DNA from 4 places in the Psychrobacillus sp. PGGUH221 genome. Region 2 is predicted to be linked to each of the others. Evidence: riboswitches for the same ligand, from Rfam matches in the RefSeq annotation. Region 2 holds a riboswitch; each other region holds the start of a gene.
What was found. A riboswitch is a leader RNA that binds a small molecule or an ion and turns the genes downstream of it on or off. The one in region 2 is predicted to bind thiamine pyrophosphate.
Positions count from the first base shown of each region.

Region 1: another riboswitch for thiamine pyrophosphate. It lies ahead of PGC35_RS05260 (YkoF family thiamine/hydroxymethylpyrimidine-binding protein); the one in region 2 lies ahead of PGC35_RS03795 (acetylornithine deacetylase).
Region 3: another riboswitch for thiamine pyrophosphate. It lies ahead of tenA (thiaminase II); the one in region 2 lies ahead of PGC35_RS03795 (acetylornithine deacetylase).
Region 4: another riboswitch for thiamine pyrophosphate. It lies ahead of thiT (energy-coupled thiamine transporter ThiT); the one in region 2 lies ahead of PGC35_RS03795 (acetylornithine deacetylase).

Region 1 is NZ_JAQMHQ010000002.1:254,020-261,595, forward strand. Features, by position in the region: gene PGC35_RS05240 (response regulator transcription factor) at 1-591, shown strand, start outside; gene PGC35_RS05245 (ankyrin repeat domain-containing protein) at 760-1,494, shown strand; gene PGC35_RS05250 (hypothetical protein) at 1,519-2,601, shown strand; gene PGC35_RS05255 (2-hydroxyacid dehydrogenase) at 2,651-3,610, opposite strand; TPP riboswitch at 3,764-3,870, shown strand; gene PGC35_RS05260 (YkoF family thiamine/hydroxymethylpyrimidine-binding protein) at 3,950-4,540, shown strand; gene PGC35_RS05265 (ECF transporter S component) at 4,533-5,114, shown strand; gene PGC35_RS05270 (ABC transporter ATP-binding protein) at 5,101-6,477, shown strand; gene PGC35_RS05275 (energy-coupling factor transporter transmembrane component T family protein) at 6,458-7,213, shown strand; gene PGC35_RS05280 (DUF1697 domain-containing protein) at 7,294-7,576, shown strand, end outside.
Region 2 is NZ_JAQMHQ010000001.1:810,054-817,629, forward strand. Features, by position in the region: gene thiD (bifunctional hydroxymethylpyrimidine kinase/phosphomethylpyrimidine kinase) at 1-468, opposite strand, end outside; gene thiW (energy coupling factor transporter S component ThiW) at 437-958, opposite strand; gene tenA (thiaminase II) at 976-1,659, opposite strand; gene PGC35_RS03795 (acetylornithine deacetylase) at 1,681-2,958, opposite strand; TPP riboswitch at 3,055-3,159, opposite strand; gene PGC35_RS03800 (DmpA family aminopeptidase) at 3,228-4,274, opposite strand; gene PGC35_RS03805 (bifunctional metallophosphatase/5'-nucleotidase) at 4,271-5,665, opposite strand; gene PGC35_RS03810 (hypothetical protein) at 5,821-6,252, shown strand; gene PGC35_RS03815 (helix-turn-helix domain-containing protein) at 6,400-6,945, shown strand; gene PGC35_RS03820 (hydroxymethylglutaryl-CoA reductase, degradative) at 7,170-7,576, shown strand, end outside.
Region 3 is NZ_JAQMHQ010000003.1:311,214-318,789, forward strand. Features, by position in the region: gene PGC35_RS07420 (TerC family protein) at 1-187, opposite strand, end outside; gene PGC35_RS07425 (hypothetical protein) at 816-944, shown strand; TPP riboswitch at 1,433-1,530, shown strand; TPP riboswitch at 1,593-1,691, shown strand; gene tenA (thiaminase II) at 1,768-2,298, shown strand; gene PGC35_RS07435 (hypothetical protein) at 2,299-2,457, shown strand; gene thiM (hydroxyethylthiazole kinase) at 2,438-3,181, shown strand; gene thiD (bifunctional hydroxymethylpyrimidine kinase/phosphomethylpyrimidine kinase) at 3,178-3,993, shown strand; gene thiE (thiamine phosphate synthase) at 3,983-4,540, shown strand; gene PGC35_RS07455 (hypothetical protein) at 4,489-4,602, shown strand; gene PGC35_RS07460 (3-oxoacyl-ACP reductase) at 4,614-5,375, shown strand; gene PGC35_RS07465 (serine hydrolase domain-containing protein) at 6,222-7,181, shown strand; gene PGC35_RS07470 (hypothetical protein) at 7,297-7,527, shown strand.
Region 4 is NZ_JAQMHQ010000008.1:221,193-228,768, reverse strand. Features, by position in the region: gene PGC35_RS14950 (M3 family oligoendopeptidase) at 1-675, opposite strand, end outside; gene PGC35_RS14945 (TspO/MBR family protein) at 828-1,556, shown strand; gene map (type I methionyl aminopeptidase) at 1,587-2,336, opposite strand; gene thiT (energy-coupled thiamine transporter ThiT) at 2,507-3,088, opposite strand; TPP riboswitch at 3,151-3,242, opposite strand; gene PGC35_RS14930 (M20 family metallopeptidase) at 3,349-4,422, shown strand; gene PGC35_RS14925 (magnetosome magnetite crystal formation protein family) at 4,474-4,809, shown strand; gene PGC35_RS14920 (SGNH/GDSL hydrolase family protein) at 5,574-6,443, opposite strand; gene PGC35_RS14915 (aminopeptidase) at 6,457-7,576, opposite strand, start outside.

The DNA.
Region 1 (7,576 bases), on a different contig from region 2:
ACTGGGAATGTAGGTCTTCAACGCGCCCTTAAAGGTAACTATGATTTGATAATTCTAGATATCATGCTTCCAGGGATAAATGGTTTTGATATTTGCAAGCAAATACGTGCAGTCAAGAATATCCCGATATTGCTTGTTTCCGCTAAAAAGGAAGATATCGATAAAATTCGAGGACTCGGTTTAGGAGCTGACGATTATATAACAAAACCCTTTAGCCCTAGTGAATTGGTCGCTAGAGTTAAAGCGCATTTAGCACGTTATGAACGCTTATCCGGGAGCCCAACCAAATCAAATACGATATTCATACATGGTATCTCTATCGATAAATCCTCACGAAAAGTTAATATTAATGGAGAAGATTTACCGTTTACTACAAAAGAATTTGATCTTTTAGTGTTTCTTATGATGCACCCGAACCAAGTATTGAACAAAGAGCAACTATATGAGAATATATGGGGTTTTGATTCAGCAGCAGATGTTTCTACTGTGACTGTCCATATAGGTAAACTTCGTAGCAAAATCGAAAGAGATCCTGCACACCCAAAATTATTGGAAACCGTTTGGGGGGCAGGATATCGCTTTAACGTTTAAGCGTTACTACCGTTACTTAGGTTTTAGTAACGGTTTTTTTAATTGTATTAAGAAATGTTATGAATAAGTTTATCTTTTTTTAAGAAATTATTTAGATGGATTTTAAAATCGTAGGTTAGGATGATTTTAGGCAGAAGTCTATAAAATATTTTTAAGGAGGAAAACTAAATGAGAAGTCCAACCAAGAGGAAAAGTAAGATATGGTTGGCGGTAATAACAGGGTTGGTTCTCACACTTCAAGGATGTGTATCAAATATAGGGGAAAGATCCATCAAACAAGATAGGGGAAGTGAAATCGTGGGAGAAGAAATGGAGAAAGAATTATTTCAAGCAGCTGACCGTGGAGAGATTGATAAAATTAGAAGTATTTTGAAGGATGGCGTTAATATTAATGTCCAGGATGCAAACGGACGAACTAGTATTATGATTGCAACTTATAACAACGATGTGAAGACTGCGAAGTTTCTAATTGACGCGGGTGCAGATGTCAACATTCAAGATGACATGAAAAACAATCCTTTCCTATACGCTGGCGCAGAAGGATATCTTGAAATTCTGAAGCTGACGATTGATTCTGGAGCTGATCCAAGCATTACTAATCGATATGGAGGCACTGCTTTGATTCCAGCTTCCGAACATGGATACGTAGATGTAATCGAAGAACTTTTAACACGTACTAATATTGATGTGAATCATATTAATAATCTAGGTTGGACTGCTTTATTAGAAGCAATCATTTTGAATAACGGAAATGAAACCCAACAGAAAACAATTCAATTGCTCATAGATCATGGAGCTGACGTGAACATCCCAGATAATAATCAGGTAACACCATTACAGCATGCTCGTGAAAAAGAGTTTAAAGAATTGGAACAAATTTTGTTAAAAGCAGGAGCATTATAAATTAGTTACTTAGGAGATGACAAGATGAAATCAACAAAAATATTAACACCTATACTTCTTGGATTAACGCTTGCAATAACTGGGTGTAATAATGAAGCACAAACTAAGCAAAGCAATCAAAAGCAAGAGCAACCTCAAAAGGAAACACAAAACGTCACACAAGCACAGATTACAGAATTACAACCATTAAATGCAATGACATTACAAATTACCTTCTCTCAGCCACTGTCAGAGGATGATGTTAATCCAGAAAACTTGGATACAATTAAACAAAATTTTAAATTTGATCATGATATGAGTATCGTGAATGTTCCTAGGCTAAAAATCGGGGCGGAAAGTACATATATCGTTCCTGTTACCATTCACAAACCAGGTACAACATATACATTAAGCTTTAAAGGCGGTGAAAAACAATCCTTTGAGGCAAGTGAAGAGAAAATTAATATAAGTAAAACCATGCAAGTGTCAAATGACACCATTGAAATAGAGTCTTTTAAAGAAGATGGTGTAACAGATTATGCTAATATTATTGAAGCATATCGAGCTGGTAGAGGGAATCTTTCTTTTCAAGTAGATGATGAAAACAAAGATGAAAATGGAAATCAGTATGAAGTGATTTCTTCCTTAAGAGATCGTACAGTGACAATAACATCAGATAATGGAGAAAAAATAACAGCGAAATATATTCCTTTCACGCAAGCAGCTGATGGTAGACAAGCACCCAAATTCCGTCTGCCAGAAGGGCAATCGTTAACGCCAGGTACAGAATATACGGTTACATCTGATTGGGGAGAAATCAAAAATCCAACCTTTATAGGAGAAGAATTTGCACCACTCACGATCCAATCAGCAGAAGCAATCGATGAAAAATCATTCGAACTAACATTAGATAAAGACCCAAGTATCGAGCTATTTGCAGGTCGCAGCGTCCAATTACAAGGGGAGGATGGCAGCATTGTACAAGCACAATATCGCTTCTCTTCTCGTCAAGGGGCAGTCGGAATCTTCGATATTACTGATAACACATTAAAGTCAGGAGTAAAGTACACAGTTGCACCGTTGAACAACTGGGCTACAGCCAATGATATAACTTTAATAGCCAAGTAAAACGAAATACCAGATCAAAAGCAATTACATCGCTCTGATCTGGTATTTTTTATATTACTTTATTCTTTGGCTCTTTATTCTCCAAAACAGCTGCAATATCATCTGCATTCATTTGCATCATCGCCATTCTTGTTCGAATACTCGCACTTCCAATATGCGGTAATACTGTCACGTTCGGCAACGTTAGTAAAGGATGATCTAGTGGCACCGGCTCTACTTCAAATACATCAAGGCCAGCTGCCCAAATTTTATTAGTTGTTAAAGCTTCATACAATGCTTTTTCATCGATAATGCCTCCGCGAGCCACATTAATAATTGCTGCAGTTTCCTTCATAAGATTTAGTTCACGTTCACCAATCAACCCTTTTGTTTCAGCAGTTAATGGCGTTAATAAAACGATAAAATCCGATTCTTGTAATAATGCATCGAGCTCTACATAAGTGAACCCGAATTGTTCTTCCGCTTCGATTTTACGAGAGCGATTGTGATAGAGAACTTTCATATCAAACCCTTTCGCTCGTCTCGCTACTGCCTCCCCAATACGTCCCATTCCAATAATTCCAAGTGTTGCACCAAATACATCCATTCCTGTTAACTGCATTGGTGACCATGATATCCACTTACCTGCTCGAAGATCCCGTTCTGCTTCTGTCACGCGTCGTGCAGTAGCTAGAAGTAAAGAAAACGCAAGATCTGCTGTAGTTTCAGTTAATACACCTGGTGTATTGGTCACAATTATTCCACGCTCTTTCGCTGCCTCAACGTCAATATTGTTATATCCTACCGCTAAATTACTGATTACTTTTAGGTTTGGCAAACTTTCAATTAATGCACGATCTACCTTATCGGAAAGTACTGTCCAAATCGCATGTGTATCTTTCGCTTGTGATTTTATTTCATCATAGGTCATCGAAATCTCATCACTATGCCACATCGTCACGTCAAATTTTTCTCTTAATGGGTTTACTACTTCGTCTGGTAGTTTTCGTGTTATAAATATTTTATCCAAATTAGCACCCTCCAACTATTTCTGATGGTTCAAGCATGGACGAAAGAAGGAAATTTTGCAACTACATTTACATTGATAGTTTCATAGGGTATACTGGGGGCACATAAAAAAAACAGATTGTTTTGAACAAAAATCTGTATAACTACATACCGTTTTCTGCACTGGGGGTGCCCACTATGGCTGAGATGCGAGCTTTTTGCTCCGATCCCTTATAACTCGATCAGGATAATACCTGCGTGAGGAAGTGCGGTGACTTTCCGACTTTTTTCATATTGGATAAGTGGCTGCATCTTCACGGATGTAGTCTTTTTTTATGAAAAATTTTAGGAGGTTTTTTATATGCAATGTGGTTTAAGCCCTATCGTCGGATTTCGTTTTTCTTTACATCCGATGACCAATGATTTTATTTCAGTTATTAAAGGAGCGCTTCGGGAAACGGATACATCGAATGTGTGGATGCATACAGACGATGTGTCAACTGTCATTCGCGGAAAACAGGTGCATGTGTTCAATGTCGCAAAGTCAATTACACTGCATGCAGCTAAGACAGGTGTTCACATTGCTTTATCGGGTACCTTTTCTGCTGGCTGCCCTGGAGATACTGCTGGGGATGTCTATTTAGATAAAGGAGATGAAGTTGCAAATAAAGACACGACAAAGCAATATGTGTCATCTCAATTTGCACTTTATCCGATGAATAACCCAAATTATATGGATGTGATTTATAGAGAGGTTGAGCGTGCAAAAGAACGAGGTGTTTTCAATGAATCCATGCATTATGCAAGTGGTATTCACGGGGATATTCATGATGTGTTTGCATTTTACGAAGAAACATTCACACATGCTCGCTCAGAAGAATATAAGCATTTGGTAATGACTGTTTCGATGAGTATAAATAGTCCTTCGCATGGAGGTATTTTGAATGCTTAAGTCATGGAAGTTAAAAGAGATTGTCCTTATGTCTTTATTTGCTGTTGTGTTTGGGATTGTATATTTATTATTTGTTCATATCGGTAATATTTGGTCAGGATTTATTGGTCCGATAGCATATGAGTGGATTTTTGGTATTTGGTTTATCGTATCAATCATTTGTATGTATATCATTCGTAAACCTGGTGCAGCTGTCATTTCAGAAACGATTGCAGCGGCGATTGAAGTGTTACTAGGAAATGCTGTAGGACCTCGATTAATACTTTCAGGGGTTATTCAGGGACTAGGTGCCGAAGCAGTGTTTGCCGCAACACGCTATAAACGTTTCGACCTTTGGGTACTGATGCTTGCAGGTATCGGATCATCCGTTTTCAGTTTTGTATATGGTTACTTTTTAGGAGGGTTTACTGTATTTAGCACTGGATATGTGGCTTTGATGTTCGGTATTCGAATATTAAGCGGTGCACTTATAGCTGGTGTTGGTGGTAAAGCTTTGTCGGACGGACTACTTGCTACTGGTTCGCTTAGAGGCTATGCAATTTCTCGCTCGAATAAAGGTGATGTTCGTGCATGACATAATTCAGTTTACAGATGTGAGTTTTCGTTATCCCGATGAGGACAAATGGATATTGAACAAGCTTACATTTACTATTCAAGCTGGTGAACGTGTAGTAATTACAGGTCCAAGTGGTTGTGGAAAGACGACATTACTTTATTTATGTAATCGCTTGTTTCCTGATAATTGCGATGGAATTTTAACTGGCTCTGTTAAATTATTTGAAAAAGAAAGTACTTCATATATTCCCGGGGAAATAAATCATCGTATTGCGACTGTTTTTCAAGATCCTGATGCACAATTTTGCATGCAAACTGTAGAGGAAGAACTAGCATTCACCCTTGAAAACTTGCATGTTCCCAAGGAAGAGATGGACAAAAGAATTTGTGAAGTACTTACGCTAACTAACTTGAGTGAATTTCGACATGCTACTATTCAAAAGCTTTCTGGCGGTCAAAAACAACGCATTGCAACTGCTTGTGCACTCATCATGGAGCCTGAAGTTTTGTTGCTAGACGAACCAATCTCTCATTTAGATCCATATGCTGCGAAAAAATATGTTGAGTGGTTGGATTGTTTACAAATGAAAAGAAAAATGACAATAGTTGCTATAGAGCATCGTTTGGATTTATGGGGAGAATTTTTTGATAGAAGTATTCCATTAATTCAAGGAAAGTCGAGTTCCCCCTTAGAAAGAAGAAAAAACAGCTTGAAAGAAGATGTATCAATAGTTGTCAGTAAAATAAAAGCTCAGCCCTTCTTAAAAGAAACCTCTTTTTCATTAAAGCAAGGGGAAATTGCTGTTTTAGCAGGTCCAAATGGTAGCGGTAAGTCCACTTTGTTGAAGGCACTGTGTCAGTTAATTCCCACTAGCGGAAAGGTGGAACCAAGTTTTTTAGGGTATGTTCCGCAATCTCCCGAGTTTTTATTTATTACGAAAAGTGTACGTGATGAAGTAGCTTATGGCGGAGGCAGTAATGCAGAAGAAATACTTACTCGATTGCAGCTCCAGTCAGTATCAGAGGCACATCCCTTTGCAGTAAGTCACGGCCAAAAGCGTAGAGTGGCTATTGCCGCGATGCTATGTGACGGACGAGAGGTTATTTTAATGGATGAACCTACATCTGGTCAGGATGCTGCAGCATTATCTGAGTTATTTCAATTAATTGATGAGCGTGCTCGTTCAGGGGCAACTTTTGTCATCGTTACACATGATATGGAATTTGCTTACTGTCTAGCCGATTCGATTTTACTTATGAACGATGGACGTTTAACGGGGAAGTTTCCAGCGAGTGATGTTTGGAAAAATGAACGTTTATTATTGGAGCACCATTTGCTTCCTCCGAAAGGATTGTTAAGTTATGAGAAATGCTTTGCATAAAATGAATCCTTCCGTGAAGTTTTTATTAATAACCGTCTGTATGTTAACGATGGCATTTTATTTTGACCCTTGGACTCCCCTTGTATTTTGGGGTGGAGTGCTTGTGCTGCAAATATTGTTTAGCCGGATTAATTGGAAGAAGTGGTCGTTATTCATGCTTCCATTTTTTATAACTGCAATCGGTTATTTCTGGACTACACTTGTTTTTTCCGAAGATCAATCGGGAATAGTTATTTGGTCATTGTGGAGTATTGAATTTACAGAAACACAATTGAATCAGGCAATGTCCTTAAGCTTTCGTGTATTAGCATTTTCTAGCTTGTCCTTAATGTTTGCGTTGACGACAAATCCTGTGACGTTTGTGTTGAGTTTGATGCAACAATTAAGACTCTCTCCTAAAATTGCTTATGGCATTATGGTAGGTTATCAGTTTTTACCGGTTTTGAAAGACGAATTTACACAGATCGGGCAAGCACATAGGTTAAGAGGGGTCGGGCGCGAGAAAAATGCCATTCAACGTTTGCTTGGCATTCGGAGAGTTTTGATTCCAATGCTTGCTGGTGCTGTTCGGAAAGCGGAACGAGCCGCTTTTGCAATGGAAGCTAGAGGTTTTACTGGTGAACGCAGAAGTAGTTATTTTCACGTAATTACCGTTGGGAAAGTAGACGCTATAATAGTTACTTTGTTTTTATTGGTATTAGTTTTAAGCTGCACAAACAAATTTTGGTTAGGTTAATCATTTTTATTATTTACTCCTACTTTTATTTAGATAAGATAAAAGTAGGAGTTTTTTATTTGAGGATGGGAGTGCTAAGAATGACATTTGTCGCTTTACTACGTGGTATTAATTTGGGTGCAAAAAATAAAGTGGATATGAAATCATTGAAGGTTCTTTTTGAAGAAATGGGTTATGAAAACGTGCGGACTTATATACAGACCGGAAATGTCATTTTTGATAATACAGCTTATGATATTCTTGAAATGGAAAGAGAGTTGTTTGAAACTTACGGCTTTGACATACCTGTTGTAATAAGGAACAAAGCAGAGTTGAAAGAGATACAACGGCACCCCATTTTCTTAAAAGAACAAGTATATGTCA
Region 2 (7,576 bases):
ATACATGTCATCTTCCGTCTTCAAGGTTGCCCCTATTAATACTTCTGCTTCTGGAATGTTCGGTGTCAAAATAGACGCTAGGGGAAATATTTCTCTTTTTAAAGCTTCTACAGCAGATTGTTCTAATAGATAGTGCCCACCTTTCGAGACCATTACTGGATCAACAACAATAAATTTAGGGGAATATTTCTTTAAGGTATTTGCTACAACTTGAGTAATTTGTGCATTCCCAAGCATACCGATTTTCACTGCGTCCACTTGGATATCATCAAAAACCGACTCTATTTGTTCTTGGATCATTTTCAAATCAACATACTGAACAGAACGAACCTCATTAGTATTTTGAGCTGTAATTGCGGTAATAGCGGACATGCCAAATACTCCATTTGCAGAAAAAGCTTTAATATCGGCTTGAATACCTGCACCTCCACCCGAATCAGAACCGGCTATTGTTAGCGCTGTTTTCATTTATCAATCCCTCCATAACTCTGTTTTTCATCATCACCTTCAATAAACCAAACGCTAGTAATGCACCTGTAAACGAACTAAACATAAAAGATGGAACGAAACCAAATAATGTTAGCTCTCCTCCAAATAAAAGAACTCCTATTGGATAAGTAGCAATAGCGCCGATAATACCTGTGCCAATAACCTCTCCTAATAATGCTGATCCAATATTTTTCGTTTTCATGTATAAAAGACCTGCTAATAGCGCCCCAAAAACACTCCCAGGATACGCAAAAATAGATCCTGTTCCTAACAAATTTCGTAGAGTGGATACAATTAATGCACCTGCAAGCGCATACCATGGTCCTAGTAAAACCGATAAGAGTACATTTGCAAAATGTTGGATCGGAAAGATTTTTGCAAAACCTACTGGTATAAATATGAGATGGCTTGATATCGTCGTTATAGCGATAATTAGTGATGTTAATGTTAGTTTCCTAGTTTTGTTCATTTTTCCCTGCTTCTCCTTTAAATCGGCCACTTTTCTAATTGATAATTCATCTCCCAAAATAAATACTCAAACTTAGAGGTCATTTGAAAATGTTCTTCTATGCGAGCCAGTTCTCTTTCCGATTTCCCTTCTGTTAACTGATCCATCAACTGTATTAACCACTTGGCACCTTCTGCAAATTCCTCTGAATCATAAGTTTCTATCCATTTTGCGTACTTGTTGATGGACAAGGTGTCCCCATACTGTTTGCGCAATAGTTTCCCTATTTCCCAGTAATCCCAAGCACATGGAAGTAAACAGGAAACTAATTCTACTAGCGAGCCATTTTGAGAAACATTTAACATATAACGCGTATAAGCTAAATTGGTAGGTGCAGGTTTCGTAGATTCCAGTTCTTCCGGAGTAATACCAAACTCTGCCGCAAACGTACGATGTAAATCCATTTCAAAATGCAGGGTGTCATGAAGAGTTTTAGAAAAGTTTGACATCATCTCTAAATCAAGTGATTTTTGAACTCCTACCGCAAACAACTTAGAATAGTCGAGTAAATAGGCGTAATCTTGTTTCATATAATGAATAAATTTCTCTTCAGACAACGTTCCTTTTCCCAACTCTTGTACAAAAGGATGCTGATGATTTTTTTCCCAAATAGGTTTAGCGTTCTCAAATAATCGGTCACTAAATTTCTTTGTAGATATCATAAAATTTCCCTCCGGTAATAATTATTTTTTTGTATTACACCATCGATAAATAAATAATAAGAGTGTTTTTGTAAATGTTAGTAACTCCTCTACATTTAATTTTTCATCTACAGAATGCGCTTCTTCCAATTTACCTGGTCCATATATAACAGTGGGAATACCTGCTCCACCTAACCATCCTGCATCCGTCACAGATTTAGACATTCCAATTTCGACCGGCACTTTCTCTATCTCTTCATGGCATTGCCCAAGCAATTGAACTGCTGAATGTTCAGCGTTCATTTTTAATGCGGGAAATACTTCGCCACGTTCTTCTATCATCGATTTGCCACCCCAACGGTATTGTAGTGGGTTTTCTCGTAACCAAGGATCCGCCATTGCGACATTATTTAAATGCTCTTCTATTTCTTGTACTACTGATTGATACGTTTCATTTGGATAAAAATGAACGGTGATCCATAGTCGACATTCATCGGCCACAAAAGCAGCGTGTCTCCCTCCCTCAATAACCGCGGGATTAATGGTAGTGGTTCCAGGTGAAAACCCTGGATATTCTTTCGTTACTGCCCAATGACGTTCCAGCTCCTGAAGACCAGCAACTACTTTCATCATTTTTTCAATTGCGCTAGCACCCTTAACTAGACCTCCTGCATGAAGCATTTTCATCCTCATCGCATCATGGAAAACCTCTTTGCTTTTTATTGTTATCCATCCAGTTATTACGCCACCTTGTCCATGGATTTGACGATTGCTTCCATCTACTACTAGTGCAAAATCAGCTGTATAGCCCTTTTCAACACACGAAAGAGTACCAGCCTCTCCTGCTTCTTCCCCAATAACAGATTGTATTTGTAAGCTCCCTTTTAGATTAATATCCATCTCTTTTAATAGTTTAGTGACAAATAATGTTGCAGCTATCGCACCCTTCATGTCCGAAGTTCCCCTGCCATAAACATTTCCGTCTTTATTTGTCAGATTAAATACTGGCACCGTCCACTCACTGATATCACCCACTTCTGCAACATCAATATGACCGTTAATAATTAAGCTATTAAAATTTTGGTCATCGCTTCCTTTTTTGGTGGCTACTACATTAGGATCGTTCGGATAAACCTCCCAGCTATCAGTCTGGAATCCTTGTTCCTCTAAAAAGCGAGCAATATACATTTGTGCATCCACCGTATTTCTCGCTGGCGGACTAACGGTCTGAAAACCAATTAAATCCGCAAGTATTTGTAAAAGCTGCTCTTTCTGTCCATCTACTACTTTAGAAATTTGTAGTTCTAGTATTTGTGTCATCCTTCTTACCTCCATCCATTATTTTTGAAAACAAAAAACCGCTCTCCATAAACGGAAAGCGGCTGTTTTCTACATAATTAATCAAACATACGACAGTAGGGGTCCCAGCTGCTTCCCTCCGCTAGTATTAACTAGATCAGGTTCAAAGGGTTTACATCAACGATGTGTCTCAGCCTAACAAAGGCTCCCCTAGCAGTCATTTATTTAGTTATTAATTGCATTTAAATCTTACCATAGGACTTAAAAATTACAAGATTGTTTTCTTAAACTTAATCAAAAGGAAAAGCATATGCGGTATTCCCCATACGCCCAGCCGTTGTTTCAGCCTGTGACAAAGAATTTAATATTGCCTCTTCTGTAACTTCCGCTGCACCTTGAAAAAGACTATTCATTATAGGTTGATCATCTCTCAATTGCTCTCTTGTTTCTATATTTTCTGATGAGAAATGAGGAATCTTCTGTGCGGTAGAAAAAGCAATGACAACATCCCCGCTTCCATTACTAAAATGACTTCCTGTTCTACCAAGCCCGATACCACATCTTTTCGCCAATCGCTTTAACTGTCTACTACTCAGCGGAGCATCTGTAGCCAGAACAATCATAATCGATCCATCAGCTGGTTTAAGAAAATCGGTAATTTCTTTCTGTTTTACAACTTTATAGTTGTCACTTTGAAAATCATCCTTACTCCCAAAATTACTTAGTACTATACAACCAAGTGTATAGGTTAAGTTGCTATGTTCTTCTTTTACAAGTCGAGAAGAAGAACCTATTCCACCTTTATAGCCAAAGCATATCATGCCTTTTCCTGCCCCAACCGCACCTTCTAGAGAGACATTTGATGAAGCTTTTTTAATACACTCTACTGCGTGCTTCGGCTGAATCGGTAATTTGCGAATGGAGTTTAATCTACTATCATTGCACTCCCCCACTACTATATTAATCGTTCCTGTAGTGTCTCCTATTTCCGGATTGCCCTCTAGCATATGTTCCAATGTTCCTTGGGTTACTGCTGGTACAGCAAACGTATTGGTTAACATAATAGGTGATTCAATAAGTCCTAATTCATCTACTTGTACAAGACCCGTTGTTTTTCCAAATCCATTTAATACATAACTAGCTCCTACCACTTTTTGTTTAAATAAATTTTTTTCGTGCGGCAGTATTGCTGTCACTCCAGTGCAAGCATGCTCCCCTTCACCTAAAGGAATATTAAGTGTTACATGACCCACTTTTACACCTTTAACATCTGTAATACAATTTTTTTCTCCTACTGGAAGACGACCAATTACAATTCCTCTTTCTCTTATTTTCATTGGAATACCCTTTCTTTTGATAAGTCCTTCCATCTATTCTTGTATGCTTTTTCAATAAAACCACTCTGATCTGCATAAATACGAATGACATCTTTTATTTCCTCGGGCCGATATTTTTCGTTTCGATTGTTTGCAAGACAAGGATATCCAGAACCTCTTTGTAAATAATCTGAGCTAGCCACTGTGTACCAGGTTTCATCTTCAAGTGGTCTGTTATTTACAAAAACTGTATCAATCTTTCCTTCTTTATATTCAATTTCAGCTCCTGCTATATGTAATCGCCCTACAAATCTCCCTCTAAAACCAGGTCCACGTCCATCCGCTAAGCAAGCTTGAACATCAAGTGATTGTTCCAAAGCCTCTTTAATATATTTCCCTTGTATTTTAAAAGAAGTTGGATTTAATGGAGACGGGCATACTTCGATCAGTTTTTTATTCGTCATTTTATGGAATATTCCAGCGTTACAAATACCACTATTGATTAAACCAATGTCACAATGTAGCATATCCTTTAGCCCATCTGCTATTAAATTAGTTAAAGGGTTTTCTTCCACAACATCATGCCATAAAGCTTTTTCTAATGGATAAAGAGGCTGACTCAATACTTCAATTGCTTTTTCTTTATTCAATTTTAATATAGAAAGCACTCCTTCATTCTTTTCCACATCTATTGAAGAAATGGTAGCAGAGTGAAGTAGTGTCACCTTACCTTCATTGATTTCTAGTTCTAGTATTCCTAAATGTTCCCCATAGTTCCCAGCACTGTTCATAATAATATTGTTTATAACTTTAGCTTGAGGGAAAAGTTTATGGTCATGGGAAGAAATAATAATATCAATTTCCGGTATTTCCAATGCAAGTGGTTCATCCGCAAATGTGCCAATATGACTTAGGAGAATACAAAGATCAAATTTTCCTTCATAGCTTTTTATCTCATTATGTATCGCTTCTTTATATTCGGTCATGTAAATACCAAGACCATCATTAAATTCTCCCATATTAGGAGAAGACCCAGTTAATAGAATTCGTACACCACTTTTCTCTATGATGATACTTTTATAAACACCATTTATAATACTTTTATCTTTTTTAAATAAATTATTGCTTATAAAAGGGAAAGAACTATTACTCGCCATATACTCAAGTGTATCCACCCCATTAAACATTTCGTTATTACCTATCGTAAGCGCATCGTAGCCTACTGCTTCTAATAATTCAATAGCAGCTAATCCTCTTGTGCCTTGCAACTCGATACTTTTAAAGTCGGCAAAGTCTCCAGCATCCAATAATAACGTGTTTTCATCTTTATACTCATTAATAAGCGTTACTACTTTAGCAAAATTTTCAAAGTTGCTGTGAACATCATTTGTATGTAAAATTTTTAATTTCATAGGTTCCTCCGATATATATGTTTGTACATATTCTACCATATTCTGATAATTCTATAAAAACGCTCTAACAAATATTTTGTTTTCAACTATGAAATTCCCTTCTTGCATGTATATAATTTTGGTAATATAGGATAAAAGCTATTAGGGGGCTTAAAATGGAAAACAATAAACTTTCAATGATGGATGCTATTTTACTTGAGACAATTCGTAATAAAGGCATTTCCAATGATGAAATACTACAAAAACTTGAGGAAAAAGAGACTCACTTATTTGATAGAAACACTGAAATCACTTCGTTAATCTCCTTATATGAAGAAGATAAATCGAAGTTTGCTTCCATCCTTCATGATGGTTATACTGTTAAGTTCGTAACAAGAAACGGACTTATAAACCTATTGAAATTAAAGTTCAATAAAATTGCGGAGAGAGATTACCAATTACTAGAGAACGGAATAAAACAATTACAAATGGATGAACAACAGCTAGCTTCCTTAAAGCAACTTCTGTCCATTAACTGGGTTATTCAAGAAGAGACGAATGAAAGTTCCTTAAAATTTATTCATATAATTTCTGCTGCTACGATTTAAACCACTTTACCTATAATAAATGACGCGTATGATTAAAACACAAAGTCGATTATATGAGTACATGTATTAGACTTTGTTTGTTAAATGGACTGATTATTAATGGAGAGCATTATCTAGGAGGAGAGTACAATTTATCTTCAACACAATATTGGAAAAAAAGTTAAAGAGGCTAGATTAAGTAAGTCATTCACTCAACAGGAACTAGCTGAGAGATGTAGTTTGACTAAGAGTCATATTTCAAAAATAGAAAATGGACAAGCTGCCCCTGCTGTAGCAACACTTTCAAAAATAGCTCAGGAGTTAGACACACCCTTATCATGGTTTTTAGAATCAAATCTCCACAATAAATTATCTATCGTAAAAAGTAATGAGAAGACAGTAAAGGTCGGAAATAAAGAAATAGGCTACACTTACGAAGCTCTTGCAAATCGTTCTCGTTTTAGCAAAGTAGAACCAGTAATTGTCACCGTCCTACCAGAAGCGGAATATGTAGAACCCTTTACACATATAGAAGATGAGTTTATTTATATTCTTTCTGGATCTATTAATCTTTATTATGATGGCGAATTACATTATTTAGAACAAGGAGATAGTGCTTATTTTGAAGGAAATGTGCCTCATATCTTTCTTTCAGCAGATAAAAATAGCGAGGCGAAAGTATTAACATTATTCATTCAAACGAATCCACTATAATAATCTTTTTAAAACATATTCTCGCCCTTGAAAACACTCGTATCTTTCTTTTCGTTCCCCTATATTTGCAAGATCCTCATTAATAATTATTTTTTGTTATCCCATAAATATTTTCAGAATAAAATTTAAATTTAGTATTTACAATTAATAATTATTAATGTACTTTTGTGTAATAGGATTCAACTTAGTTGAATCTTATTACACAAATACAAGGGGTGTATGTAATGACAAATTCAAGAGTTCCAGGTTTTTATCGTCTATCAACTAAAGAAAGATTTGATATTGTTACCAAGGGACGGGACTTAACAGAAAATCAATTAAAATATCTTTCTGGAGACCACGCTTTATCTATGGATTTAGCAGATTCAATGATAGAAAACGTTATTGGACAAATAGGAATCCCTCTAGGGATTGCTACTAACTTTAAAATTAATGGAAAAGATATGTTTATTCCTATGGCGACGGAAGAACCTTCTGTTGTAGCTGCAGCTAGCAATGCAGCAAAAGCTGCTTATGATCTTGGAGGATTTTTCACATCCATGAGCGGAACAATTATGCGTGGACAAATTCAAGTATTACATGTTGCGGATCCCTATGCTGCAAGAGCAAAGATTTTTGAGCATAAAGAGGA
Region 3 (7,576 bases), on a different contig from region 2:
ATAAAGAAGCAAAGCGGAAGACGAAGGCGCCAGCTAAACCATAAAAGAGTGCTCTTTTCCTTTCTTCTTCTGGTAGGTGTTTAACCATAATGGCTAATACCAGTGCATTATCAGCTGCAAGCAACCCTTCAAGAGCAACTAATAGTAACAATACCCATCCGTATTCAAATAAAATTGATAGTTCCAATCAAATCAATCCTCTCAAAAATCATTATTTTTTATACAAAAAGTTCATATCAGACGTTACAATAGTAAACAACTTTGATGTATAGTACATCCTTATTTCACCTTGCTGGAAATAAATTTATTATTCATTTTTCAACTCCAGTCTGTTTAGGATTTCTTTTAATGAGAGTTCAAGAATGTCTGACCATATTTTTTTGTAAACAAAAAACCTTTACCAGATTTGGTAAAGGTTTAAATTACAATAAAGACCTTTACTAATTAGGTAAAGGTCTTGCTAACAACAATATAGTTGCCAACAAAGCCGGGAAGGATAATCTTCCGAACTGACGACTCTGCTGTAAAAGCTACTCCCCTTTAGGAGAACTATTCATTAAGTTAATTAAAGTATAGGATTACTATACTTGATTTGTCAATTGAAAGCTTAACCTTTTTTTGTTACTTAGTTTGGGTTGCGTTACATGAACCTTCAATAAAAATAAATAATGTTTTAAAAGCGTTAATTTATGCTTGCCTGGCGGTGCTTTTTTAATTGTAGTAAGTAAAAGACATAGAAAAATGGAGAGTTCCATTTTCAAATCGGAAGTATCTTGGGTTGATATAAAAAAGAAAATCAAATAATAGAAGCATTGATGCAGAAGATGCCTCGAGAAAAAGTAATAGATATATTAAATCAACTACTACATATGCCAAATGAAAACTTTGATGAGCTGGCAGAATATTGCCATATACTAGATGAAAGAGAAACCACCAACCGTTAATTCCGAAGGTGGTTGTTTAGTTAGCTTATTGAACTAACGCGGCAGTTTAGTTCAATAAGCCAAATGCATTTTTGAAAATTTCTAATGCTTGATGTTTTTCAGCATTTAATAAAATTACTAATTTAGCAGGGGTGAAGCAGGATAGTATGTATGTATCAACAAGATATGTTCAAAGAACTAATTAGTTTTCTATTTCCGGAAGCAGTAAAGAACCTATAATTAAAATTACTTAATGTTTCACAGTTAACCCCAGCGAGTAAACTGTCCGCTTAGGGTTAACTTTATTAATTTTTAACTTCTTATGCAGTAGCTTGAAGTTAAATAACTGTTTTTAGTATACAGATTCCGAACTGCCTATACCGTTAATTGAATGTAAACAAGTTCCCAAAGCGGGATTTGGGAATATTTTTTTGACTATTTGTAGTGGTGTAGTAGTTTAAGATAAGCTTGTTAAAATCCATTTGTTTTGATACACTCAAGCTAATTAAATGCATTTGCAGGGGGACACATTGGTGTTGAGAAGGTAAAATCTGACCCTTAGAACCTGACCGTTAATACGGACGTAGGGAGCAAAGTACATACAAATTATGAATTTGTACTTACTAAGGCTCCGCGTATTTTTTACGTGGAGCCTTTCTTATGCAAATACTTTAATTGCGGGGGGACACTTTGGTGTTGAGAAGGTTAAAACCTGACCCTTAGAACCTGACAGTTAACACTGACGTAGGGAGCAATTAGTGGTGTAGTTTACACTTTTTTGGCGTCTCTATTTTTAGAGACGCCTTTTTTTTGCGCTTACGTCCACATATGAGGAGGACTATGTATGGAATTTTGTGAAAAAGTGAGGAAAGAAACGAATGTTTATTTTGAGGCAAGCTTCGAGCATCCATTTGTACGAGGCATTGCAGATGGAACTTTGCCGTTAGAGAAATTTAAGTTTTATATGCTACAAGATGCGTATTATTTAAAGCATTACACAAAAGTCCTGGCGCTTGCAGCAGCGAAAGCAACAAATGAAGAGGATATTAACTATTTTTTAGACACGGCACGATTTATTCATGAAGCCGAGTTGGAACTTCATCGTACGACGTTTAAGGATTTAGGCGTTACAGCTGAGGAAATTGAACAATTTGAAGCAGCACCTGCAACCTATAACTATGTGAGTCATATGTATCAGGCGGTTCATACTGGAGATGTCGCAGAAGCATTTGCAGCGATTTTACCTTGCCCGTGGCTGTATCAAGAAATCGGGCAAAAAATAAAACACGCTTCGCCTAATATACCGTTATATTGCCAATGGATTGCCCTATATGGATCAGACAAGATGAAAGAAACGATCGAAAAGCAAAAGTGAATGATGAATCGTTTAGCAGCAGAGCAACAGGAAAAAGAAAAATGGTTATATGAGCATTTTAAGAAAAGTTGTTACTATGAATGGCAGTTTTGGGAAATGGCTTGGACGATGCAAAATTGGATGCAGGAGGTGTATATCGTTGAGCCTGCAAAAAATTAATACACAAAAACCTCTTGTACATTGCATCACAAACTATGTCGTGGCGAATTTCACTGCAAATGGCTTGCTGGTGATTGGTGCTTCCCCTGTGATGGCTGATGCACAAGAGGAAGTAGCCGAAATGGCGAGTAAAGCGGACGCATTACTTCTCAATATTGGGACACTTAATGAACGCACCATTTCTTCGATGCAAGTGGCTGGCCAAAGTGCAAATACGCACCATGTGCCAATTGTGTTAGATCCTGTTGGTGCAGGGGCAACCGTTTTTCGTACGCGTACAACGCTTGCCTTATTACAACAGTTAAAGGTGAGCTTAATTTGCTGTAATATAGGAGAACTGGCTGCCATTGCCGGTGTCAATTGGCATTCAAAAGGTGTGGATAGCGGTTCAGGGAAACTCGATGTTGTACAAACAGCCAAAACCGTTGCAAGGAACTATAATTGCTTGGTCATTGTCACAGGAGAAACAGATGTATTAACAGACGGTGTTCAAGTGGCACTGATTACGGGCGGTCATGAAAAGATCACAAAAGTGACGGGCAGTGGCTGTTTACTTAGTGCGATTTGTGCAGCTCTACTTGCAAGTAGTACAGAGCCTTTTTCGGATTTAGCGAATTTAATTCGTGAATATAAACAGATAAGTGAATGGGCTTATGGGCCGATTGGTACGTTGCATGAAAATGTACTGAACCATTTAGAACGATTAGCGGAGGGAACAAAATGATTGCATGTACAATAGCAGGTTCAGACAGTGGTGGCGGCGCTGGAATTCAAGCAGATCTGAAAACATTTCAGGAATTAGGGGTGTTTGGCACATCGGTCATTACGGCATTAACTGCACAAAATACAACAGGTGTGCATGGGATTTTTCCAATAACTGCATCGTTTGTACAAGCACAGCTAAAGGCCGTACTCGATGATTTTGATGTAAAAGCGATCAAAACAGGCATGTTGTTTGATGCAGGAATTATTGAAGGCGTAGTTGCGTTGCTGAAAGAGCAGCAAGTTCCGTTAATAGTGGACCCCGTCATGATCGCAAAAGGAGGCGCTAGTTTGTTACAGCAGCAGGAGATACGTGCGATGAAGGAACAATTATTACCGATTGCAACCATTTGTACCCCGAATATCCCAGAAGCAGAGGTACTAACAGGTCGAACGGTCCAAACGAAACAACAGATTGACCAAGCAGCGGGCGAATTATTAGCGTTAGGCGTACAATGTGTTGTCATGAAAGGCGGGCATCTAGATGGAGAATTGGCGACTGATACGGTGTATTGGAACGGCGGGCATTTTACGATGACAACACCACGTGTACAAACAAAAGATACGCATGGCACAGGCTGTACATTTTCAGCAGCCCTTACGGCACAGTTAGCGAAAGGCTTATTAATGAAAGAAGCCATGATCGAGGCAAAGAAATTTATACATTTAGCCATTTCCAACCCTTTATCTATTGGTCAAGGTCATGGACCTACCAATCATTTTGCGTACAAATGTGCAGAAGGAAAATGCGAGGTACTGATTTATGAATCGTAATATGTTGAATGTTTATTTTATTATGGGAACGCAAAATAGCAAGGAGCCTCTTGAAACACTTGAAAAAACATTGCAAACAGGTATTTCTTGTTTCCAATTCCGTGAAAAAGGAGAAGGCTGTTTAACGGGTGCAGCTTATGAGGCGTTTGCGTTTGCCTGTCAAAAACTGTGCAAAGCGTATAACGTGCCCTTTATTGTGAATGACGACATCGAATTGGCACTAAAAATGGATGCGGATGGGATTCATGTGGGGCAAGATGATGTGATTATCACCGAATTTCGCACACTTGCCAAAGATAAAATTGTGGGGGTTTCTGTACATAATGAACAGGAGCTAGCCCAGGCTGTAAGAAACGAAGCTGATTATGTAGGCATCGGTCCCATTTATCCAACGAAATCAAAGCATGATGCAAAACCACCGGCAGGGCTCGATTTTCTACAAACTGCAAGAAAGCAATACCCGGATTTTCCGATTGTATTGTCGGGATTGGGGGCATTGATGAACACAATGCTCACAAAATTCGAGCAAGTGGAGCTGATGGTGTAGCGGTTATTTCTGTTATTTGTGAAAGTGCAGATTTAAAAAAGACGATACAAAAATTAAGTTAGGAGAACGACTAATGGAACTAGATAAACAAACCGTATTAGTTACGGGCGCAAGTAGAGGTGTTGGAGAACAACTCGTTCGAGCATTTGTTAAAGAAGGGGCTAATGTGGTGATCAATTACTACAAGAGTCAAGAAAAAGCTGAAGCATTGGCAAAAGAGCTCGGTAAGAAGGTAATCGCTTTACAAGCAGATGTACGCAATCAACAAGAAGTGCAGCAAATGGTCGAAACGGCAAAACAACATTTTCATACGCCGATCACTACCATTGTGAATAATGCATTGATTGATTTTGAATTTAACCCTCTGACGCAAAAAAATGTGTTTGAGCTTCAATGGACCGATTACAATAAACAATTTGAAGGAACCATTAAGGGTACCTTGAACAGTATTCAAGCATGTATTCAGGATATGAAGGAACTAGGATTTGGTCGTATTATCAATATTGGGACAAACTTATTTCAGCATCCGGTAGTAGCTTATCATGAATATACAACAGCCAAAGCAGCATTGCTTGGATTTACACGTAACATGGCGAAAGAGGTAGGTGCGTATGGCATTACAGTTAATATGATGTCTGGTGGACTCTTAAAACAAACGGATGCAAGTAAAGTGACGACAGCAGAAGTATTTCAAATGATTGAAGCCACAACACCTTTACAAAGAGTGACAACCCCAAAGGAGTTAGCGGACGTAGCGTTATTTTTTGCATCTCCATGGGCACGTGCCATCACTGGGCAAAATTTAGTTGTTGATGGTGGTTTTGTTATGGATTAGAAATGAACATACAAGGCGTTTTTATATGCTATCGAAATTATGAAATAGAAATTTAAACATTGAATATCAACAAGTAAAAGTTAAGAATAATCAAAAGGTGTCTATTAAGAACTGGTTACAATTTATTATTGTGTCTATTCAGCTGTTATAGTTATGAATTTTATTTATAATAGAGATAAAACGCTTAACAATTGGTTAAGCGTTTTATTTTGTTTTTATCGGTACCATTCTTCAAAAGCACTTCAAACTACTTTCATATGTCTGACGAATGCGATTATTGTATGTATCCTTTTCAATTAATTAGCCCGTTAGTTAAACAAAGAATGTTACCAAACCATCGTTTGGTAACATTCTTTGCTTAACGTTGTAAATCCGCATAAATCTGACGGGACCCCCATTAGGTCACCCCCTATGAATAATATAAATAAACATACCGTATTAAGATATTTTAAATGCGAAAATTCCGAATTTTCTCTATAATCTTGATCAAATAACTGGTGCTTTACTTCAAGAAGGAGTAAAGCCTTTTTTTATTAAACTAAAGCAGCAGGTTAGCTCAATAAGAAAAATTTTAAATTAGAAAAAAGTGGTTTTATAAGGATATGTTTTTGTGGACTATTTTCAACGCTAATTATTAAAAGGGGTAAGGTCACTACCTAAAGTAATCAATACTCCGATTAGAAAAGTGATTCATTCATCCTTTTTAACATTGTTATTTATTGTAAAAAAGAATTGATAATAATTTTATAACAAATTATTCTTAATACATCAATATTGATTAATCATTTTAACGAAAGGAGTGGATTGATATATTTGACGTCAATATGTCAATACGAAGAGGTAAGAATGAATAAAAATCCTATTTCTAACTTTGAAGATTTAATAAAAAAAGAATATTCCAATATAGCAGGCATTGCTATTAGAAAAGATGGAAGTTTGATTTATGAAAAATATTTTGATGGGTACACCAAAGATGATGTATTGCATATAGCATCTGTAACAAAAAGTATAATATCTGTTCTTATTGGTATTGCAATAGATAAAGGATACATTAAAAATATAGAACAGAAAGTATTAGAATTTTTTCCGGATTACACAGTTAGGCGTGGCGAAAAAACAATACAGAATGTCACCATAAAAAATTTAATGACAATGACTGCACCATATAAATACAAGGCGGAGCCATATACAAAGATTTATACAAGTGATGACTGGGTAAAAGCTACATTGGATTTGCTAGGGGGAAAAGGCGGTATTGGAGAGTTTAAATATTCTACCGTTGGCACACATATTTTATCAGGTGTTCTTAAAAATGCAACTGGTCAATCTGTGATTGATTTTGCTACTGAGAGCTTGTTTAAACCTCTTGAAATCAAAGCTCCTAATAATGCATTTATACAAAATAAAGAAGATTATTTTGCTTTTCTTAAGGATAAATATGTAACTGGTTGGGTAGTAGACCCTAAAGGTGTAAACACCGCCGGTTGGGGGCTTACTTTAACGCCACAGGATATGGCAAAAATAGGTCAGTTATATTTAAGTGGAGGTTTATGGAACGGTAATCAAATCCTATCTTCTAAATGGATAGAGGAAAGCACAAAGGAAAAAAGTCGATGGGGAGAGTTGTCTTATGGTTACTTGTGGTGGATTGTTGATGATTGCTATGCAGCTTTGGGGGATGGTGGAAATGTAATTTTCATAAAACCCAAAAAGAAAATGGTAGTTACTATTGCTTCTCGCTTTATGCCACGTGCCAAAGACAGAATTGAATTGATTAAAGAGCATATTATGCCATTATTCGAATAGAATCAAGAGATTGTGAAGGTTTCTACTTAAACTAACGGGTGCTTTAGTTGAAGAAGAGAATGAGAATCTGTATGTCGCATTTGACACATAAGGCATAGCAAGGAAGGAGATTATTATGTACTGGAATTATAGAGTTGTGGAAGATAAATACCCTAAAAGCGATAAATCTTACTTTGAGATATGCGAGGTTCATTATGATAAAAATCATGTCCCTCATGCATGGGGTGAAATAATGCCTGCCGAATCATTAGAGGATTTAAAAGATGATTACGAGTATATGCGAAAAGCATTTGAAAGTCCTGTATTGAAAGTAGTTGACGGTAAGTTAGTAGAAGTTACAGAATAATGTAGCAGTACGACTATAATGTGTAATAAAAGATAAGGTACTTATACAA
Region 4 (7,576 bases), on a different contig from region 2:
CTCTGTCCAAGCTGCTTCTAATACTTCAAATGCTTCTTTACGTGTAGTAGCATCTTCGTGAGAGCTTAAGTTATTAGCTTGACCTACTGAAAGTTCTTTTTCTACTCCATCCACTTTAACTTTTACTCTAATATCCCCTACCAACAAATCATATAGCTGCCCCCATGCATGGTAGCCATCTACACCAAGGGCTGTAATCATAGACTCTTCTTTTTCAGAAAGCATTCTCTTTGCTTCTTCTCTCCACTCATTTAGAACAAAAGAAAATTCGAGTAATTCATCAGTTTTTATTAATTCTGTCCATACCTCATCTGGTGTCCTGCTGATCGTTTGTTGTATGCCTAACAGCAAGGAAGAAAACTTTGCATAAATACTTCCTATCTCTCCTTCCAAAAGAGAAGCTTTTTTATCTGTAGTGTCTTGTGCTTGAAAACAACCAATAACTGCTCCAGCCTGAGATAAGTTAGTCGCAATGTCCTTTAATTCATCAATGATACTAACGATTTTACTTGCTTCCTGAACTGATGCCGGAGTGGTAAAACTTTCTAATCTTTCTCCAAAAACCTTTAATTTTTCTTTCACTTGATCTAAATGGTTTCGTAACTCTTTAGATTCACTTCCACCTTCAAAGAACACATCTAAATCCCATGTAATTGGATATACTACTTCTCTCATTATTTTTCCCCCTTAAAAATTCATACTAGTTCGAATTATATTATATCATGATTTTTATGTTCCGTTTATTCTGTATTTGCCATGAAACATTCACAAATCAATTTGTCGCAATAAAATTTCAAAGGTATACTATAATAATAGGAGGGATGCGTATGATTAAAATAATCATTTTGATTATAAGCTTGTTCTCTACCATCTTGGTAAATTTACTCGCAAATACTCTACCGATTAATCATCATACAACCGGAGAAATTTCAAATAGACTACCTTCATTATTTACTCCCGCAAGCTACGTATTTCTCATATGGATTCCCATATATTTATTACTAGCATATTGGATTTGGAATAATGTTAAAGAATTTAAAAATGGAGAGTCCATATCCACGATAAGAGTTATATTATTTGTTTGTAGCTCCATTTTAAATATTCTTTGGATTTTCTTGTGGCATTATGAGTTATTTTTATTATCGCTTATAGATATATTTGCTTTATTAGGAGTCTTGTTTTTATTTTATAAAACGTATTCTTCTGAAGAGCAATTATGGATAAAGCGGCTCCCTATTTCTATTTATTTAGGATGGATATTCGTCGCTACATTTGCAAATATCGACTACTATCTTACTTATGTAGAATTTGGTGGTTGGGGTATGACGAAATCACTCTGGGCTGTTATTTTCCTTACAATTGCTACAGCAATTGCATTACATTTTCGCTACCATTATAATGACCCGACAATCGTGTTAGTCTTTATTTGGGCGTTTTTGGGGATTGCCTGTCGACATATGTTAGATGAATTATTAATAACTGCCGCGTCCATTTTTTTAAGCTGTGTACTTATAGTAGGAATATTATTTATAAAAAAAATGCCTCAGAAATCATAATTTCCGAGGCATTTTACTATTTAATTTTTCTTAATCTAATTTTGTTAATAAAAGCGGGCCCTCTTTTGTTACGACAATCGTATGCTCAATTTGGGCAACTAACGATTTGTCTGGTGTCACGAATGTCCAACCATCTCCCGATTCTACTATATGTTCAGCTTTTTGAGAAATAAATGGCTCTACTGCTAGCACCATACCTTCTTTTAAAATTGTCGGATCCCAAGCATCATAATAATTGAGCACGTGCTGTGGAGCTTCATGAAGTGATTTACCAATTCCATGACCAGTAAGGTTCATAATGACGTGCAAACCATTTTCTTTTGCTTCTCTTTCAACCGCTTTTCCGATTTGATTTAATTTAGAACCGACTTTTACTTTTAACATCGCCCGGTTAAATGCGCTTTCTGCCACTGCACATAACTTTTCTTTCTCCTCATAACCTTCACCAACAACAAAGGAAATACCTGTGTCAGCAAAATAACCATCACATGAGCCTGATACGTCAATATTGACAACATCACCATCTTTAATGATACGGGAACCTGGAATACCGTGAGCAACCTCTTCATTAACACTTATACAAGTGTAGCCTGGGAAATCATACTCACCCATTGGACCTGAAATTGCTCCGTGCTCATTAAAGAGCTTACCACCAATTTCATCCAGTTCCTTTGTTGTAATACCTGGCTTCGTTGCAGCTCTCATTGCATCCCGAATTTCAGCAACAATACGACCTATTTTTTTTAAAGCTTCTAATTCTTCATTTGTTTGTACAATCATCTTTATAAGATCCCTTCTCATATCTAATGCGCCCCGGAGTATTTGCGTCTAAATATTATATCATGGCGAACGATTAAGTCCCTATCCAAAAATCTGCGACGTCCACCGAAGGCTTAACCTGTATTAGCATATTCTAAAACTGGTTAAACTGTACAACAATCATATCATATTTATGCTTTATTCGGCAGTATAAGGCGAGGAGCCTTTAGGAATAGTATCATACAAACGAATGCTGCTAGTAAAAATACTGGAATCATATAAGTAGAATTATAGATTAATGAATAAAGGATAACGTTTTGATCGCCAGCAAATTCACCAAAAAACAGAATACCAGAAGTCACATGTGCAAGATAGCGAAGAAATGCTGCAATAAAAGCTCCAATAATTACCGCAGTAGCCATTTTCTTTTTATCTTTGTTTTCATATGCCTTTAAAAAGGCAGGTCTAAGTAATCCTGCAAATCCTGCTACCATGAAAGCAATAAAATAATCAATTCCCACTTGTAGAATGACAACTTCCAATGATAATGGTGCTGCATAAAAACGGCCTGTTACTACTTGCAGCATTCCTATTAAAAATCCTGTTATAATGCCTGCGACTATCCCACGTCGAAAAGCTATTAAAATTACAGGAACAAGCACAAATGTGACTGTACCACCTTGTGGCATACCAAATCCTATAATATCCAAAATATATCCAAGAGCCGCAAAAATTGCGATTTCCACTAACAATAAAACGCGTTGATTTTTCATAGTAATCTCCTTTTTCGACCACAAAAAAACGACGTCGGGATAGACCCAGACATCGCGCGATTGTCAGTTTCCATCCACATCCCTACGCAAGCATGAACTTACAGGTTCGAAGGGTACTATCTCAGCCGCATAAGCGACGCCCCTTGTGGTGATAAATTATTTAGTTCGAGTTCATTGTAGCCCAATGAAATAAGTTATGCAACCCCCTGTTGTTCATTGTTATACTTATAAAAATATAATATGAAAATGGAGGTAAGTACATGATAGATTTATTGAAAGACTTAATTCGTATAAAAAGTGATGATGTGGATGGAGCAAATGAAGCACTTTTATTTTGTCAAAATTGGTTGGAAGAAAAGGGAATTGGTACAACTTTACATAAAAAAAATTCAAAGCTTATGCTTGTATCAGAAATCGGCGTTGGAAAGGAATGCATCATTTGGAATGGCCATGTTGATGTGGTTCCTGGCAACAAAGAGCAGTTTTATCCTTTTATAGAAGGTGACAAATTATATGGTCGTGGCTCTGCAGACATGAAAGCGGGAGTTGCTGCTATGATGCAAGCATTCTATGAACTTTCAAAAGCGTCAGATCAACTAACGAAGAGAGTCCAACTACATATTGTTACCGATGAGGAAACAAATGGAGAAACGTCCGAGTATTTAGTTGAACAAGGATATCATGGTGATTTCGTTATTTGCGGAGAACCAACTCACCTTCATATTGGCCTCCAAGCAAAAGGAATTGTCCAATTGGATATTAAAATGAAAGGCAAATCCAGTCATGGCAGTCGTCCTTGGGAAGGTATAAATGCAATAGAAGAAGCAATTGCTTTAGATAAAGAAATTCGACAACTCTCTTTTTTAACTGCTAGTAATAAATTTTATGATTATCCTTCTTTAAACTTGGCTAAAATACATGCAGGTGAAAGATACAATATCGTTCCAGATGAGTGTATCATAAGCTACGATATTCGCTATGTGCCTGGACAAGACCCAACAGAGATAATTCAAGAAATAACAGATGTTGCGCACAAACATTTCCCTGGAAATGAAGTGCTCATTTATGCCTCTGAGCCAGCGGTCACAACTAACGACAATAATCCCTATATTATTCAGCTACAATCCGAAACTACTATAAAAACAGGACGAGATACTAACTTATTTGGACAACACGGATCAGCGGATACCCGTTTCTATGCAAAAAATGGAGCAGGAGCTGTAGAGTTTGGTCCGTCAGGAGCGGATTGGCATGGAGAAAAAGAGTATGTCTCTATTTCATCCGTAGAAACATATAAAGATATTTTAGTCTCCTTTGCCAAAAGTATAAACTAATTATGTAAAGAGACGTATATTAGATATCTAATCGGAAAGGAGTGTATTCAAATGGAAAACAACCGAATTTTATCTGCACTATCTTATTTTAGTGTATTGTTTGCGCCTTTTATACTTCCGATTATTGTATTTTTTGTTTCTCAGGATACCGAAGTGAAACATCATGCGAAACGTTCGCTAATTTCTCATCTGATACCCTTTGGATTTATGATTATATTGTTTATAGCTCTATTCTCAAGCTTTTTTTCAGTATTTATGAATGCAGCTGTTAATGAGCAATCGCTTATTATGGCATCAGCACCGTTTTTATTCATATTATTGTACTTAGTCAGTTATATTATTATCCTTGTATGGAATATTATCCAAGGTGTAAAGGTACTAAGGTAATGTTTATACTACCGTTAAAACGGGAAAAGAATTAGTACTAATTAAACTTGGGAGCGATACTAATGAATATAAAAACCATAGCAAAAACTGCAATAAAATGGGCACCTGTAGTCTATCCGATTATTCGTAAATTAATGAAATCAAAAAAGACGATAAAATAAAAAATCTGCTCCCACATAAATTTAATGGGAGCAGATTTTTTAATTTTTGCTCATGCAAGCCGAATGACGTGGAGGGCATTGAAAAACTCTTCAAGGTTCTCTTAGCTAGTATGGGCACCGTGATTTCCGTTCGAGTCGGACGCTTTCCGCCGGCATGGCTTCAGCCGCTTCCCTCACTTCGCTCAGTCCAGGGTCTTCAGCTCATGCTAATCCGGCTGGAGTCGCCGCCTGAAACGAAAATCAACTATTATCTGCTTTCCAATTAGAAGACCATCATGCCTTAATAGAGCAAGTAATTATCACTTACATTTTTTCAAATAGTATTTATAGAAAATCGCTGAAAAAGGCCACACTCCTGCGGGAATAGCGTTAGCCGCAGACCCCGCAGTTGAGGGGACGGCAATCTAAGTTCGCCGCATCCTGCTCCTGCGCAAAGCTCGTCGCAAAAGAACTTTTGCGGCAACGATTGCATGACTAACATCATGTTAGCCTAGGATGCTAAGGCAACACCTGCGGAAAGGGAGCCGTTTCAACGATTTTCTTATTTATCGGACGACATTAGCTCACACAAAAAGTAAGACAGTTTTAAACAAAACCCTAATATTATATCAATGGCTTTAATTCCGTAAGTGACAAATAATGATCTAAACCTTCTACTCTAGAAACGGGTGATTTTGCTTTTTCTCTTTGGCTATTAAGAATTTGTTCAAAAGTTAAAGGATTTGGAGCAGGCAATTCCTTTGGATTTACTTGTAAATTCGCATTGTACTTTTTGAAAAAAGCATTAGCCATCAGACGGTATCCTTCCATTGTAGGATGCACATCCGATACATTAGGTAGCAACTCTTTTTCTTTATTAGAAAAATCTTCCTCAACTGATACGTATGTTGCTCCATTGGCCTCCGCTTCCGTTTTTAATATGGAATGCAGTGCATTTAACTCTTTTCTTATACCTACTTTTTGTGTTTCTCGTAAATGAGGATAGGAAAAATAGTAACCCAACACATATATCTTTGCGTTTGGTGCAGTCACTTGAACTTCTTTCACAATTGCTTCCATATTTTTGCGTACCATATTTAAGGCATAATTTACTTGAATTTGCTTGTACGAAATTGAACCATTCGCTGCATTTAATTGCACAAGCCTTAGTAAATCATTCGCCCCTGCTGAAATGGTAACAATTGATGCATTTTTAAGTAATTCCTTTGATTCTTTTGTGCGAACTGTTTTTAACACATCAGCTGTTGTATATCCTGGAAATGCAAGTGCCTTCGAATAATAAGCAAGCTGCTGAGATTTTTTCAACTCTTGTGCTATTAAATCTGTATAACCAGTATCTATTGATTTATTCGGAGTTTGGCCGGCAGCTAGAGAATCTCCTAAAGCGATATATACTTCAGCACCATTTGCCTCTACAGAAAAAGACGTGAAAGGAAACACAAGGAGTAAGATTATAACTATCCACTTTTTCATCTAGATTTACTCCTTAAAAAGCCCAAGAACCTTTTTTGAAGATAGGTTCTATTGTACCATCTTCTAATTCTCCCATAATATCCATATCAGCAGAACCAATCATGAAGTCTTCATGAACAATGGAAGTATTGAGCCCTAAGTTTTCAAGCTCACTTGGAGATAATCCACGCGCACCTTCCACACATGTCGGGTAAGCTTCTCCAATAGCAAAATGATTCGAAGCATTTTCATCAAATAGGGTATTAAAAAATAAAACATTAGATGCAGAAATTGGAGATTCATGTGGAACTAGCGCAATTTCCCCTAAATATTTTGCACCCTCATCTGTTTGTGTTAATTCTTTTAAAAGCTCCTCACCAGTAGTTGCTTCAACTTTCGTAATAGCACCGTTTTCAAAAGTTAATGTAAAATTATCAATGACATTCCCTTTATATGCTAGCGGTTTAGTGTTTTTCACATAGCCATTAACTCCTGTTTTTAATGGAGCAGTATAAACTTCTTCTGTAGGCATATTAGCTATAAAAGGAACGGATTGCGCATTTTTACTAGCTCCTGACATCCAAATATGACCTTTTGGTAGTTCCACTTGGATATCTGTTCCTTCTGCTGTGTAATGTAATTTTTTATAACGCTTCGCATTTAATAGTGAAGCACGGCTTTCTAAATTTTCGATATGCTCTTTCCATTGTTGAACCGCTGTTCCTTCACCAATTCTTACTACTTGAAAAATTAAATTCCAAAGAGCTTGCATTTGCTCTTCTGCTTGTAATTCCGGGAATACCTTTGCTGCCCATTTTTCAGAAGGCATCGCAACAATTGACCAAGTAATGACATCATTCATTACTGCTTTTCTATAATTTTCAAGCGCTTTCCCGCTTGCTTTATGGAAGTTTGAGATTTTTTCAACCGAAACACCTTCAAGTAAATCTGGATTTTCCGCATCTATCCATAATAAAGCACCTTTGTTTTCAATTAACTCATCTCGTTGCATAGCAGCCCATTTCGGATATTCGTGGAATGCTTCGTCTGGAGCTAAATCATAAAATGATCTTGTATTTGGTCCATCAGAATAATTTACATCTACTCGCTTTGCACCAGCCTCATACGCTTTTTTTACAACAAGTCTAGTAAAT